3 regions of the Sodalis sp. RH24 genome follow, and region 1 is predicted to be linked to each of the others. Evidence: predicted binding sites of a transcription regulator. Region 1 holds the regulator's gene; each other region holds the start of a gene.
The links. Region 1 encodes ArgR, which controls arginine synthesis, uptake and breakdown. Its sites were predicted from a motif close to ANTGAATAAAAATACANT; they were not measured.
Positions count from the first base shown of each region.

Region 2: argA (amino-acid N-acetyltransferase) is a predicted target of ArgR. The motif match lies at 2,181-2,198, and genes of this name have one in related genera.
Region 3: argC (N-acetyl-gamma-glutamyl-phosphate reductase) is a predicted target of ArgR. The motif match lies at 2,574-2,591, and genes of this name have one in related genera.

Region 1 covers NZ_CP178729.1:2,631,570-2,636,849, reverse strand. Annotated here, with positions in the region: gene fbp (class 1 fructose-bisphosphatase) at 1-181, opposite strand, end outside; gene mpl (UDP-N-acetylmuramate:L-alanyl-gamma-D-glutamyl-meso-diaminopimelate ligase) at 447-1,820, shown strand; gene yhcN (peroxide/acid stress response protein YhcN) at 2,095-2,358, opposite strand; gene argR (transcriptional regulator ArgR) at 2,805-3,275, opposite strand; gene mdh (malate dehydrogenase) at 3,729-4,667, shown strand; gene ACL2XG_RS12070 (DNA-binding protein) at 5,175-5,280, shown strand, end outside.
Region 2 covers NZ_CP178729.1:4,628,617-4,633,896, reverse strand. Annotated here, with positions in the region: gene mltA (murein transglycosylase A) at 1-195, opposite strand, end outside; tRNA gene ACL2XG_RS21020 (tRNA-Met) at 412-488, shown strand; tRNA gene ACL2XG_RS21015 (tRNA-Met) at 581-657, shown strand; gene amiC (N-acetylmuramoyl-L-alanine amidase AmiC) at 743-1,999, opposite strand; gene argA (amino-acid N-acetyltransferase) at 2,231-3,565, shown strand; gene recD (exodeoxyribonuclease V subunit alpha) at 3,637-5,280, opposite strand, start outside.
Region 3 covers NZ_CP178729.1:3,355,272-3,360,551, reverse strand. Annotated here, with positions in the region: gene ppc (phosphoenolpyruvate carboxylase) at 1-1,119, opposite strand, end outside; gene argE (acetylornithine deacetylase) at 1,376-2,527, opposite strand; gene argC (N-acetyl-gamma-glutamyl-phosphate reductase) at 2,748-3,752, shown strand; gene argB (acetylglutamate kinase) at 3,776-4,552, shown strand; gene argH (argininosuccinate lyase) at 4,730-5,280, shown strand, end outside.

The sequences.
Region 1 (5,280 bases):
CTTCGCCCTGGATATTGGATACGCCGCTGGTGCCGAGGATATCCACCAAACCCGCTGTATTAATATCGCGGTGAATGATCTTCGCCCCTAATTTTATCGCGGAGAGTAACGCGGTAAGTTCACCGGTGGCATGTGGAAATTCGTGCTGTTTCTCTACGATAAATTCGCCTAACGTTTTCATATCACTTTCCCTGGATCCAAAGAATGACCATGTTGCTAAGGATGAAAAGCGGTACAATCGATTTTCACTGACCAATTTCACTGACCGATTTCACTGACCGAGTAACAGTCCGGTTAACCTGACAGAGCTAACACTCATCGATTTGCCGCTTACGTATGTAATGCAGTTTAGCTTAAACGAATGCGAGTACATCATCAAATCCGTTTATATCAGTCGGCCGCAGCGGTAGAATGAGCCGCAGTTCGTGTTAAAAAATGGAAAAATTATGCGCATACACATTCTCGGGATCTGCGGCACATTTATGGGTGGGCTGGCGATGCTGGCGCGCGCGTTGGGGCATGAAGTGACCGGGTCCGATGATAACGTCTATCCCCCGATGAGCACGCTGCTGCAGGATCAGGGCATTGTGCTGATCAAAGGTTACGATCCGGCGCAGCTGACGCCCGAGCCGGAACTGGTCATTATCGGTAATGCGATGAGCCGCGGCAATCCCTGTGTGGAAGCGGTACTGGAGCGGGGTATTCCTTACATGTCCGGCCCGCAGTGGCTGCACGATCGCGTGCTGCAGCAGCGTTGGGTGATAGCGGTGGCCGGCACCCATGGCAAAACCACCACCGCCGGCATGGTAACCTGGATCCTGGAGGAGTGCGGCTATCAGCCGGGGTTCGTGATAGGCGGCGTGCCGGGGAATTTTACCGTTTCCGCACGTTTAGGCGACGGCGCGTTTTTCGTGGTGGAAGCGGATGAATACGATTGTGCGTTTTTTGATAAGCGTTCCAAATTTGTCCATTATTGCCCGCGCACCCTGATTCTTAATAACCTTGAGTTCGATCATGCGGATATTTTTGACGATCTGAAAGCCATCCAAAAACAGTTCCACCATCTGGTCAGGCTGGTGCCCGGCAAAGGGAAAATCATCCTGCCCGATAACGACCCGCATCTGAAGCAGGTGATGGCGATGGGCTGCTGGAGCGAGCAGGAATATGTCGGTGAGGAAGGCAGCTGGCGGGCGAAAAAAAGCGCGGCGGACGCCAGCCGGTTCCAGGTCTTCCTGCAAGGCGAGCTGATGGGCGACGTGCAGTGGGATCTGGTGGGCGAGCACAATATGCATAATGGCCTGATGGCGATTGCCGCCGCCCGTCACGTGGGGGTGCAGCCGGCCGATGCCTGCCGGGCGTTGGGATCCTTTATCAATGCCCGCCGTCGTCTTGAGCTTAAAGGGACTGCCAACGGCGTGAAACTCTATGATGATTTCGCTCACCATCCCACGGCAATCCTGGCGACCCTAGCCGCGTTGCGCAGTAAAGTTGGCGGTACCGCGCGTATTCTGGCGGTGCTGGAACCGCGCTCCAACACCATGAAAATGGGCTTGAATAAAAATGAGCTGGCGCCTTCGCTGGGCCGCGCCGACGAGGTATTTTTATTCCAGCCCCAGCATATTCCCTGGCAGGTGAGCGAGGTGGCGGAGGCGTGCGTACAGCCGGCGCATTGGAGCGCCGATGTCGATACGCTGGTGGAAATGATTGTCAAGACGTCGCAACCGGGCGATTACATTCTGGTGATGAGCAACGGCGGCTTCGGCGGCATTCATGAAAAACTGCTGGCGCAGTTAAACCTGAAAGCCGGCCTGGCGGTGTAGGCGCCGTGCGCAAGCCAAAAAAAACCCCCGCAAGCGGGGGAAAAGGTTCGCCGGATAGGACGACGAGAGGGAATCGGCTGTCCGCGTCTTGGGTTATTACTGGACACAGGAATAACTGAGGGCGACGACGGCATAACCGCTTTGACTTCTGGAGTAAACTCTTTCTGCACTGCGTTATTGATTATTGTTTCAAGCCTTGACGAACCCGCCGGCTTTCAGCAATTCAGCCCAGGGCGCGGCGGCAAGTCGCTGCCGGTGCCCTCCATCCATGCGCTTATTTATACAACTCGGCCGTGGCGTGCCAGGTATCATTTTCACGGGCTTCCGTGATGTGGTATGCCGTTGCGCCTTTGGCTTGAGCAGCTTGATTCAGCGCCTGATGGATGTCGGAAGGCGCACCCGCGATCCCGCCTACGCTTACGGTGCCGAACGAATGCAAGCCGCTGGCCTGATCCTGCGAGATTGATTCTGCGGCGAAGGCGCCGAAAGATAAGGCTGACATTACGGTCATCAGTGATACTGCGGTTTTAATTTTCATGTTTTATACCTCTACTATTCTTTTGACTGACGTTCTTCATGCTGTTCTTTATTGCTGACAACAGGATGTAAAACGTGATGTTCATCACGAAACAAAGTATACACTAGTAACGGCAGGTATTAGTAGTTTGCTCATAATTTATTATGAAACTTTATTTCTGTACTTTCGCATGATATAAGAAAAAGCTATTAAAAGTGGTTGAATAATATACAATTAATGTTAAATAATTGTAATTTCAATCAGATAGCGGTTTTTAGCCAAACGTGCTGTCTGGCCGGCTTCCGGCGGTGGAAACCGCCGCGGTGAAACCCTAGAGAGAATATTAGCGGGGCTTAGGGCCACAAAGGCAGCATCATTTGTGGCGTGATGACGCTTTTGCAGCGGCATAAAAGAGATGAAAAGCACGAATGTTAGGCGCTGGCGTTATAAAGCGCCCGATCGTCGGCTTAGAGTTCCTGTTCAAACAGAATAAGGATGGCTTCGTAAAGCTGCTTTACGCTAAAACCCTTGGCGGGGGTGGTAAAGATCGTATCGTCCCCGGCTATGGTGCCCAGGATGCCTTCGGATTTACCCAGGGAATCCAGCAGCCGCGCGATAAGCTGGGCGGCGCCGGGACTGGTATGGATAACGATAACCGCGTCGTTGTGATCGACATCCAGCACCAGGTTTTTCAGCGGACTGCTGGTGGTGGGCACGCCCAGTTCCGCCGGCAGGCAATAGACCATTTCCATCTTCGCGTTGCGGGTCCTTACCGCGCCGAATTTAGTCAGCATCCTTGATACCTTGGACTGGTTAATATTTTCAAATCCCTGTTCTTGCAATGCAAAAACGATTTCACCTTGGGAGCTGAATTTCTCTTCCTTAAGCAAGGCCTTAAAAGCTTTCACCAGTTCTTCTTGTTTAAAGTGGTTGCGCATATTTTCCCAAACCAGTAGCCAGTATTGTACGACGAATTATGCATAAATTTGCATTTTTATGCAATAACAATGCGCAGCCACCGCCAGGATGGCCAAATTAAGTCGGCAAAACAATCAGCTTAGCAATATCTATTCAAACCGACCATGACCGGGCTCCCATATTTCATGGCCGTTAAAAGTAAAGAGAATGTTATTAATTTGATGTTGTTTTAACCATTGCTGTCGGTGTAGTGTGGACGCTAACCACGGGTATTGAACGGCGGCGACAGGCATTATCCGGTGAGGTCATCCGGCATGGGAATTCGGGCGGCTAATAGGGATAAAAAAGGGAAGTTAATGCGTCAATTCTCAAATTTGCGATCGCTGATTTGTTTTTACCCGTTTATGTCTCTATGATCATAACCAGATGATTTGACGGCATTTAATTTTTCCTATAATAATAAGGAGATTAGAATGAAAGTCGCAGTTCTCGGCGCAGCGGGTGGCATAGGCCAGGCCCTTGCCCTGTTGCTCAAAACCCAGCTCCCTCCAGGTTCAGAACTCTCTCTTTATGACATCGCCCCCGTAACGCCCGGCGTGGCGGTCGATCTCAGCCATATTCCCACCGCGGTCAAGATTAAGGGCTTTAGCGGCGAGGACGCAACCCCCGCCTTGGCAGGGGCGGACATCGTTCTTATTTCCGCCGGCGTGGCGCGTAAGCCCGGCATGGATCGCGCCGATCTGTTTAACGTCAATGCGGGCATTGTACGCAACCTGATCAACCAGGTGGCGAAAGCCTGTCCCACGGCGTTAATCGGCATTATCACCAATCCCGTCAATACCACCGTGGCGATTGCCGCTGAAGCGCTGAAGAAAGCCGGGGTGTATGACAAACGCAAGCTTTTCGGCGTCACTACCCTGGATATCATCCGTTCCAATACTTTTGTCGCCGAGCTGAAAGGCTTGCGGCCCGAGGACGTGGAAGTGCGTGTGATTGGCGGCCATTCCGGCGTCACTATCCTGCCTTTATTGTCACAGGTGAAAGGCGTGAGCTTCAGCGAGCAGGAAATCGCCGATCTCACCCGCCGTATCCAGAATGCCGGCACCGAGGTCGTGGAAGCGAAAGCCGGCGGCGGTTCGGCCACGTTATCAATGGGCCAGGCGGCGGCGCGGTTCGGCTTGTCGTTGGTGCGCGCCATGCAGGGTGAAGCCGGCGTGGTGGAATGCGCGTACGTTGAAGGGGACGGCGAATTTACCCGTTTCTTTGCCCAACCGCTGTTGTTGGGCAGACAAGGGCTGGAAGAACGTCAATCCATCGGTACCTTGAGCGCGTTCGAACAGCAGGCGCTGGAACAGATGAAGGATGTGCTGAAGAAAGATATCGAACTGGGCGAAAAATTCATTAATCAGTAGCCTGTACGCCGCGACCCGGAACCCTGGGCCGCGGCTGTTAGCGATCGCCATCGCACGTGCCGGCGGTGGGACGCGCCGGTCATCTGCCGGCCTCCGACCCTTTTCCCTTCATTTGGTCCCTTCTTCATCAGGTTAAACGTATTTTACCCCAGCTTATGTGGACATGTTTTTCATCATTTACCAGCATGTCTTATCGGCGATTTCTGCAATTAAAAACGCGTTTTACCTGCCGCTAGGTTAATTGCCTTACTTAATTATTCTATTGATAAATAGTGTTTATTTTCAGTTTATGGGATAAAAACCAACCACGATCTCATTTTTACATCCGTTGTAGCGCTTACTGCTTTTTTTGTGTTGTAATTGACGTAACGGCAAGCCGTAATGGCTAAACTGCAAAAGCGAACCTATAACGGAACCGTGCCTGGGTAAGACCGCTGCGTTAAAAGGGTTTTACAGGTATTGCGGAATGGAGATAACGAGAGTTATTACCAGACAAGGAGGGAAACGATGGCACTAAAAAAGGAATGGATAGCCACGCATGAACTGATAGGCGTCGGTGGGTTGCCTAAAACGCGCCAAGGGCTGAACCGGCGGGCGCGCGAAGAAGGCTGGC
Region 2 (5,280 bases), 2.0 Mb from region 1:
TTCAGCCACCTGATCGGCGTAGTCCTTGGCATTAACCGGTCGCCCCTTGGCATTGGGTTCATTGACCAGCCCGAACGGCTGGGTAAGAAGACCATCTTTATACTGTTGTCCACGATCGGTGGGGCGCGACGAACAGCCGGCCAGAATGGCGAAAATCAGGCCAATGAAAAGATAGTGTGCCCATTGTTTGTTCATAACGTTCTCATGCCGGTTCCATTTGCCTATGTATCAACGGCGAACGATAGCAAAGGCGGTTCAATAGATAAATGCATTATTGCAAAAACAACCGTCTGTTTTGCTTATAAAACAGGCAAAAAAGCGCCTCTTTAAACAAAAATCATTATAGCAGGCGATTAATCGCAAAAAGGGGTTGCATCAAAGGCTGTCCGGAGTATAGTGCGCTTCCACGGACGCGGGGTGGAGCAGCCTGGTAGCTCGTCGGGCTCATAACCCGAAGGTCGTCGGTTCAAATCCGGCCCCCGCAACCAATTAAGCAGTAAAAGTCATACGTTAAGAAAAGAATTAAAAAAAAGAGTAAAAGAAGCAAGCATCTGACTGCTCACAGATGTAGTATATCGGACGCGGGGTGGAGCAGCCTGGTAGCTCGTCGGGCTCATAACCCGAAGGTCGTCGGTTCAAATCCGGCCCCCGCAACCACTTCTTGAAAAATGACAGGCTAAAGCGCTTAACCCACTCTCTAAGGTGGGTTTTTTGTTGTCTGCATTACGCAAAACGCGCCGCCTCACCGGCCCGAGATCACCCCACCCGCCGCAAAATACGCCTTGATGCCCGCCAGGATGGCGTGCGCCACCTGCTGCTGGAAATGCGTGGTGCGCAGGCGCCGCTCCTCTTCCACATTGCTGATAAACGCGGTCTCCACCAGGATGGAGGGAATATCGGGCGCCTTGAGCACCGCAAAACCCGCCTGATCCACGCTGCGTTTATGCAGGTGCGCGATTTTCCCCAGATGATGCAACACCGCCTTGCCGAATTTCAGGCTGTCGTTGATGGTGGCGGTCTGCACCAAATCAAACAAGGTATGATCCAGATAGCGGTCGCCGCTTTTGCCTACCCCGCCGATATCGTCCGCGGCGTTCTGGGTTTGCGCCAGGAAACGCGCGGCGGCGCTGGTGGCCCCTTTGGTGGACAGCGCAAACACCGACGCGCCGCGTGCCGCGCGGTTGGTAAACGCGTCGGCATGAATGGAGACGAACAGATCCGCGCGCTGTTTGCGCGCTTTCGCCACCCTGACCTTCAGCGGAATAAAGACATCCTCATTGCGCGTCATATAGACTTTCATATTGGGCTCACGGTCAATCAAGGCGCGCAGGTGGCGGGCAATCTTGAGCACCACATCCTTTTCGCGGGTGCGGAACTTGCCGATGGCGCCAGGATCCTCACCGCCATGGCCGGGGTCGAGCATGATGACAACCGGCCGGTCGCGCCCGGCTTTGCCGGCGCGCGGCGCCTGGGATTCGGGCGGCAGGCTGCGCGCCAGATCGCCCTGATTGTAGTCCTCCAGCAGCGCCAGCAGCGGATCGTCCTGCAGCGCGGAACGGCTGCCGGCCCGGGGATAGAGATCCATGATGAGACGATGTTTGAACCCGGCCACCGGCGGCAGGGCCAGGAAGCGCGCCTGGACCGGCTGCTTCAGTTCGATCACCATCCTGGCGGTGCGATCGTCAAACTGGCCGGCCCGTATCCGGCTGATGTAGGGGTCCGCTTCCCTGACCAATTGACCGGCGCCCTTCAGCACCGAATTAAGCTGGGCATCCTGGATATCCACCACCAGCCGGTCGGGATTGCCAAGGACAAACTGGCGATAGCGCAAGGGGGACTGGGATTCAAGCGTAATGCGGGTATAACTGGCTGCGGGCCAGATGCGTACGGCCACTACCAGCGGCGCCGCCATTCCGATGCGACTGAGCGTTAACAGCCAGGTGGCGGCGGTTGCCTGCAGCAGCCGCCTGCGCCCCTTATTATGATGTGAATCCGGCATATCGCCCCAGGATAAAAGCTAATATAATGAAAAAGCAGTCATTTTTTCGAATGGCAAAAACTTTAGCGAATCCGCCGGTATCTGTCATCCTTAAAAGGCTCTATGCTTAGTGCTTCGGGGTTTATTTTCGATTCTTTACAAACAAGAATGGGGAAAAATGCTGCTTGCCAATACCCTATTTATAGAATAAAAATACACAAAATCAGAATAATCATTCACAGAGGATTTGCCGTGAAGGAACGTAGTACTGAACTGGTCCAAGGCTTTCGTCACTCAGTTCCCTATATCAATGCCCATCGGGGCAAGACGTTTGTCGTCATGTTAGGCGGCGAAGCCATCGAACATGAAAACTTCGCCAACATCGTTAATGATATCGGCCTCCTTCACAGCCTGGGCATCCGCCTGGTGCTGGTCTACGGCGCACGGCCGCAAATCGACGCCAATCTGTCGGTGCACCACCTGGAACCTATTTACCACAAGCACACCCGCGTCACCGACGCGCCGACCCTTGAACTGGTCAAGCAGGCGGCCGGCCTGCTGCAGCTGGATATTACCGCGCGGCTGTCCATGAGCCTGAACAATACGCCGCTGCAGGGGGCGCATATTAATGTGGTCAGCGGCAATTTTATCATTGCCCAGCCGCTCGGGGTGGACGACGGGGTGGACTACTGCCACAGCGGCCGCATCCGCCGTATCGACGACGAGGCGATACATCGCCAGTTGGACAGCGGCGCTATCGTGCTGCTCGGGCCGGTGGCGGTATCGGTAACCGGCGAGAGCTTTAACCTGACCTCGGAAGAAGTGGCCACCCAGCTGGCTATCAAACTGAAAGCGGAAAAGATTATCGGCTTTTGTTCTTCGCAAGGGGTGTGTGACGATAAGGGCGAGATAATATCCGAACTGTTTCCCAATGAGGCCCAGCTGCGTATCGACGCGCTGGAAAAAAAAGGCGATTACCATTCCGGCACGGTGCGCTTTTTGCGCGGTGCGGTGAAAGCCTGCCGCAGCGGCGTGCGCCGTTGCCATCTGATCAGCTATCAGGATGACGGCGCGCTGGTGCAGGAACTGTTCTCCCGCGAAGGCATCGGCACCCAGATCGTGATGGAAAGCGCGGAACAGGTGCGGCGCGCGACCATTAATGATATCGGCGGCATCCTGGAATTGATACGCCCGCTGGAGCAGCAGGGCATCCTGGTGCGCCGGTCCCGCGAACAGCTGGAAATGGAAATCGATAAATTCACTATTATCGAACGGGACAACCTGACCATTGCCTGCGCCGCCCTTTACCCCTTTCCGGAAGAACAGCTGGGGGAGATGGCCTGCGTGGCCGTGCATCCCGATTACCGCAGTTCGTCGCGCGGCGAAATGCTGTTGCAGCGCATTACGCAGCAGGCGCGCCAGATGGGGCTGAAAAAGCTGTTTGTGCTGACGACGCGCAGCATTCACTGGTTCCAGGAGCGCGGTTTTACCCCGGCGGAAGTGGAAGTGCTGCCGCAGCAGAAGCAGGCGCTGTATAACTACCATCGCCGTTCAAAAATCCTGGTGGCGGACCTCACCGGCCAGTAACCGGGCTGCGCCGGCGAGCATTCCCGGGACGCCCGCCGGCTACCGCGTGCGCCGGCAAGCCTGCCGGCGGCCTACCCCTTTAACAGCAATTCCCGCAGGCCGCTGCGCCGCTCGGTCGGCGTGGCGATGGCCTGGCTTATCACCTCGTCGTTGGCATAGACCGACAGCCGCTCGCGGGCGCGGGTAATGGCCGTATAGACCAGCTCGCGGGTTAGCACTGGCAGAAACTGGTTGGGCAGCACCAGCGCCGTATGGATAAACTCCGACCCCTGGGATTTATGCACCGTCATGGCAAAAGCGGTTTCATGATCGGGCAGACGGCTTAGCGGCACCGCCTTGATGGTGCCGTCAGGCAGCGGGAAGCAGACCCGCAGCGCCGATTGCGCATCCGGCAGCATAATACCGATATCGCCGTTATACAGTCCAAGGGACGGCGCATTGCGGGTGATCATCAGCGGCCGTCCCGCATACCCCCTGCCGGCGGCATCCGCCTGGCGCTTAATCAACCCCGCCTGGGCCAGCGCCTGTTCAATCCGCGCGTTAAGGCCGGCGACGCCGAAGGGCCCTTCGCGCAGCGCGCACAGCAGGCGGTAGCGGTCAAATGCCGCTAACACCGCGCCCGCCCCGGCGCCGTCCCGCACCAGCCGCAGGTAATCACGATAGCCCGCGACGCACCCGTCGAGCAGGCGCAGATAGTCTTCGCCGTCGCGTATCGGCGCGTAGGCCACGTCCTCATCACGCCCGGCTTTCAGCAACGCCAGCGCCCCCCGGCCATCGCCGTTGTTAACGGTATTGGCCAGACGGCCGATGCCGGATCCCGCGTCAAAGCGGTAGCTTTTACGCAGCAGGCACAGGCTGTCCCCCGTCTGGTGTCCCGCCACGGGCGTGCCCGCCGGCACCTCGCAGCCGGTAAGCCGCCGCAGCTGCGCATTACGCCCGGGACTATAGCCGTTCTCCGCCAGAAAGCAGATGTCGCCCAGCACCGCCCCCGCTTCCACCGACGCCAGTTGGCAACGATCGCCTAAAAAAACCACCCGCGCCTGCGGCGGCAGCGCGGCGATCAGGCTGGCCATCATCGGCAGATCGACCATCGAGGCTTCGTCGACAATCAGGATATCCACATGCAGCGGATTATCCTGATGGTAACGCATGCGCTGGCTGTTGGGCTGCGCGCCCAGCAGCCGGTGCAGCGTCACGGCTTCCGCGGGGAACAGCCGCCGCTGCCGTTCGTCAAGGCCGAGCGCCGCCAGCGCCGCGCCAAGGGACTCGCTCAGGCGCGCCGCCGCTTTTCCGGTGGGCGCCGCCAGCTGGATACGCAGACGGGCATCGCCGCCCAGCACCACCATGGCGGCCAGCATTTTCGCCACCGTCGAGGTTTTACCGGTGCCCGGGCCGCCGGAAATCAGCGCCACCGGATGGGTGATAGCCACCGCCGCCGCCACTTTCTGCCAGTCCACCGCATCGGCGCCGGCCGGGAAAAACCGATCCAGCACCCGCCTGATAAGCGCTTCATCCCCAGCGGGCATGGGCCGGATGGCGTTAAAAAAATGCGCGACCCGCCGTTCATTTTGCCACATGCGCTGCAAATACAACCGGCCCTGATCTAATACCAGGGGGGTGGGCCTGGAACCGTCGCTGACCGCCGGCGACGTGTTCAGCAAACGCGGCCACTCGTCCGGCGAGGGCTTGCCGGCAAGGCGCCAGGCATGCTCGGC
Region 3 (5,280 bases), 720 kb from region 1:
GCTGGCAATAATGCCCATGCCGCAGGCTTTCAGCGATTCGTAACAGGCAAACAAGGGCGCCCAAAGCTGATCGTTGTGCTCCAGCAGATCTTCCGGCGGCAGCACCAGCTCGCCCCTGAGTTTCGCCGACAGCCAGTTCTGGGTGCCGATCAACTGGGCGCGCAACCGCTTCATGATGACCCGATAAGGTTCCTGGATTTCGTCGCCGCCGGCCAATGCCCGTAGCTCCGGCGTGCATTCCGTCATCGACAGCTCGGATACCAGTACCTGGATGTCGCGGATAAACAGATCGGCGGCTTTCCAGCGGCTTAACAACAACACGCGCCGGGTGATATCGGCGGTGACGTTGGGGTTGCCGTCCCGATCGCCGCCCATCCAGGAGGTAAATCGCACCGGCACGTTCTCCACCGGCAGTTTATAACCGAACACCGTTTCCAGCTGTTCGTTCAGTTCGCGCAAATACTGCGGCACGCCTTCCCACAGGCTGTTTTCCACATTGGCGAAACCCCATTTTGCCTCGTCCACCGGCGATGGACGGTTTTTGCGTATCTCGTCCGTATGCCAGTATTGCGACACCAGCTGGCGCAGACGCCGCATAATCTGTTTACGCTCATAGTCCGCCAGATCGCTGTGATCCAGCTGTTTCAGGCAGCTGTTGACTTCAACCATCATATGGATCAGGGTGCGGCGGGCAATTTCGGTGGGATGGGCGGTTAATACCAGTTCGATTGACAGTGACTCCACCGCGGCGCGAATATCTTTATCATCCAGCGCGTTATTCTCTTTCAGACGGGCAAAGACCTTACCCAGGCCTTCCGGGTTATTCGCCGCCTCGCCGTGGGGGGAAATGACGTGGAACTGTTCCGCGGTATTGGTCAGGTTCAAAAACTGACTGAAGGCGCGTGCCACGGGCAGCAACTCGTCATTGGATAAGTTCTGTAAAGTGGAAAGCAGTTCCTGGCGATGGGTTTCGCTACCCGCACGGGAGGACTTTGACAGCTTGCGGATGGTCTCTACCTTATCCAGGATATTCTCGCCCATCGCATCTTTTATGGTGTCGCCCAGAAGTTTCCCGAGCATACTAACGTTGCTTCGCATTGCCGAATATTGTTCGTTCATAAGGACCCTGATCCAACTCACCTGAAAATTTATTTCACCCGAATGACGTAAATCACCCACCGTTATCTAGCCATGTATCCATTCATTCGTCAAATGACATCAATTCACGCCATATAACATTAAAATCGCGTCAATTCTTGAAAGTTAACAACATGTAATGATTATAAGAAATACTTATCGCCATAAACCTGGCCGCGCCTTTCATACGGGGCCAGGCGCGCGAAGTCTGGGGCAAAGGACAAAAAGTCAGCGATGATCATTGCAGGCAGAAATGTCGTATCACTTGGGAAATTAATTCCCGCGTCGGTTTAATAAAGGCGGTATCAATATATTCGTCGGGCTGATGCGCCTGTTTTATCGATCCCGGGCCCAAGACGAGAGTGGGGCACAGCTGCTGGATAAACGGCGCTTCGGTACAATAATTGACCACATCGGTTTTGACGCCCAGCAACGTCTCCACCACTGCCACCAGACGATGGTCCGCCGGGCATTCATAACCGGGGATGGGCGGATGCAGGGCGGTAATGGTTAACCGTCCCGGCCAGCGCGCGCTTACCGGCGCCAGGGCCTCGGTCAATAACCCGTCCAGGTCGCCGAGCGTCAGGCCGGGCAACGGGCGGATATCCATATGCAGCTCGCAGCAGCCGCAAATGCGATTGGCGGAATCACCGCCGTGGATGTGGCCGAAATTCATGGTGGGGTAGGGGATGTCGAAGGCCGGGTGATGGTAACGTTCCTGCAACGTATTGCGTAGTATCATCAGGTGGGAAATGGCCTCGTGCATCAGTTCGATAGCGTTAACGCCCAGGCTCGGGTCGCTGGAGTGGCCTGATTGGCCCTGGATACGCACCGCATTGGAAATATGGCCTTTATGGGCGCGCACCGGCTGCAGCGAGGTCGGTTCGCCGATAATGGCGCAATCCGGGCGCAGCTCGCTGGACTGGGCGAAATAGCTGGCTCCCGCCATACTGGTTTCCTCATCGGCGGTGGCGAGGATATATAATGGCTTTTGCAGCTTGCTGGTATCGATATCGCGCAGCGTGTCGAGGATAAAGGCAAAAAAGCCTTTCATATCGGCGGTGCCCAGGCCATACAGCTTATTATTGTCTTCGGTCAGGGTAAAGGGATCGCGTGTCCAGCGTCCGTCGTCAAACGGGACGGTATCGGTGTGCCCCGTCAGCAGCAGGCCGCCGGCGCCGCTGCCGATACGGGCCAGCATATTATATTTGTTGCGCGTGCCCGGCACCGGCTGGATTTCGACCTGGAAACCCAGCGTCGTGAACCACCCCGCCAGCAAATTGATTAAGGTCTGATTACTTTGATCCAGGGCGCTGTCGGTGGCACTGATGGACGGCGTGGCGATCAGGGCGCGGTACAACTCCATAAACGGGGGTAATTTTGTCTTCACTGTTGACAGCCTTTAGTTTGGATAGTATCAATATTCATGCAATAATAGTGAATAAAAATACACTAACGTTGAGCGTAAAGTAAACGGATACTTACCAGACTACTACGCTTGACCTCGCGGGTGAACAGCGAATAGTTGCTTAAGCGACGACTTAGGCGACAAAGAGTTGCTGGAGATCCCTTCTCGTCGTGATAGCAAATCAAGAAGGTGAACAAAAGTCATGCTGAATACGCTGATTGTTGGTGCCAGCGGATACGCCGGAGCTGAGCTTGCGGCCTATCTCAACCGTCACCCGCATATGAACATAACCGCTTTGGCGGTTTCAGCGCAAAGTGCGGATGCCGGGAAATTACTGTCCGAACTGCATCCCCAGCTTAAGGGAGTGGTCGATTTACCACTGCTGCCCCTGACCGACGCCGCTGAACTGGCGAAAACGGTGGATGTGGTGTTTCTCGCCACCGCCCATGAGGTCAGCCACGATCTGGCGCCGGTATTCCTGGCCGCCGGCTGCGTGGTGTTCGACCTCTCCGGCGCGTTCCGCGTCAATCAGGCATCGTTCTACAGCCAGTATTATGGTTTTGAACACCAGCATGCCGACTGGCTGGCGAAGGCGGTCTACGGCCTGGCGGAATGGCAGGGCGAGGCGTTGCAGCAGGCCCAGCTGATTGCCGTGCCGGGCTGCTATCCCACCGCGTCCCAGCTGGCGCTCAAGCCGCTGGTCGACGGCGGTCTGCTTAACGGCGCCCAGTGGCCGGTGATCAACGCCGTCAGCGGCGTCAGCGGCGCTGGCCGGAAAGCGTCGCTTGCCACCAGCGTCTGCGAGGTCAGTCTGCAACCCTACGGCATATTTACCCATCGCCACCAGCCGGAAATCGCCGCCCATCTTGGCATCCCGGTGATATTTACCCCCCATTTAGGCAATTTTGCCCGCGGTATCCTGGCCACCATCACCTGCCGCTTAAACGCGGGCGTGACGGCGGGCGATGTGGCCGAATCCTATCATAACGCCTATCACGATAAACCCCTGGTACGGTTGTATGAGAAAGGCGTGCCGGCGCTGAAGGCGGTAGTGGGACTGCCGTTTTGCGATATTGGCTTCGCGGTGCAGGGCGAGCATTTAATCGTGGTGGCCACCGAAGATAATTTATTAAAAGGAGCGGCCGCGCAGGCAGTACAATGCGCTAATATCCGCTTTGGTTTTGCACAAACGCAGGCGCTGCTGTAACGGCTGGCGACGAGGTAATAAAAATAATGAATCCGTTAATTATAAAACTGGGTGGCGTGTTACTCGATAGCGAAGAGGCGCTGGAGCGTTTATTTTCGGCGCTGGACAGCTATCGCGCGCAGCATCAACGCCCGTTGCTGATTGTCCATGGCGGCGGTTGCCTGGTGGACGAGCTGATGAAAAAACTGGCGCTGCCGGTGACCAAGGTCAACGGCCTGCGGGTTACGCCGGCGGACCAGATTGATATCATCACCGGCGCGCTGGCCGGCACGGCCAATAAGACCCTGCTGGCCTGGTCAAAAAAACATGCCATCCCGGCGGTCGGGTTATGCCTGGGCGACGGCAATAGCGTCGATGTTACAACGCTTGATGAGAAACTCGGCCATGTCGGCAAGGCGCAGCCGGGTTCGCCGGCGTTGTTAAATACCTTGCTTGGCGCCGGTTACCTGCCGGTTATCAGCTCTATCGGCATTACCGCCGACGGCCGGCTGATGAACGTCAATGCGGACCAGGCCGCCACCGCGCTGGCCGCCACCCTGGGGGCCGATCTGATCTTATTGTCCGATGTCAGCGGCATTCTCGACGGCAAAGGCCAGCGCATTGCCGAAATGACCGCCCATAAAGCGGAGCAGCTGATAGCGCAGGGGATCATTACCGACGGCATGATTGTAAAAGTCAACGCGGCGCTGGATGCGGCCCGCACGCTGGGCCGTCCGGTGGACATCGCCGGCTGGCGGCATGCGGAGCAACTGCCGGCGTTGTTTAACGGCGAGCCCATCGGCACGCGCATCCTGGCCTGACGTTGCCGGCGGGATACCGGCTGGGTAAGATAACATGCGCGGCCGCATGGCTATCCGGGGGGCCTGGCGCAGGTTCAGCAGCATTTCCATGGGAGCGCCGTTTCCGGCGTCCCCTCATCATTCGGCATGGGCGCGCGGCGGCGAGCGCGCCGGCAAAAAAAATAATGGAGCACGGTTATGGCACTTTGGGGCGGACGGTTCAGCCAGGCGGCGGATCAGCGGTTTAAATCATTTAACGACTCGCTGCGCTTTGATTACCGGCTGGCGGAGCAGGATATTATCGGCTCGGTGGCCTGGTCGAAAGCGCTGGTTACCGTCGGTGTGCTGACGGCGGAGGAACAGCTGCGCCTGGAGGAAGCCCTGTCTTTTCTTCTGGAGGAAGTGAGTGCCGCGCCCGAGTCCATCCTTGCCAGCGACGCCGAGGATATTCATAGCTGGGTGGAGCAGCGCCTGATTGAAAAAGTCGGCGACCTGGGCAAAAAACTGCATACCGGCCGCAGCCGCAACGATCAGGTGGCCACCGATCTGAAGCTGTGGTGCAAGATGCAACTGTCCGAGCTGCTGGCCGCCGTGCGCCAGTTGCAAACCGCGCTGGTCGCCACCGCCGAGGTCAACCAGGACGCGGTGATGCCTGGTTATACGCATTTGCAGCGCGCCCAGCCGGTCACCTTTGCCCATTGGTGCCTGGCCTATGGCGAAATGCTGGCGCGCGATGAAAGCCGCCTGCG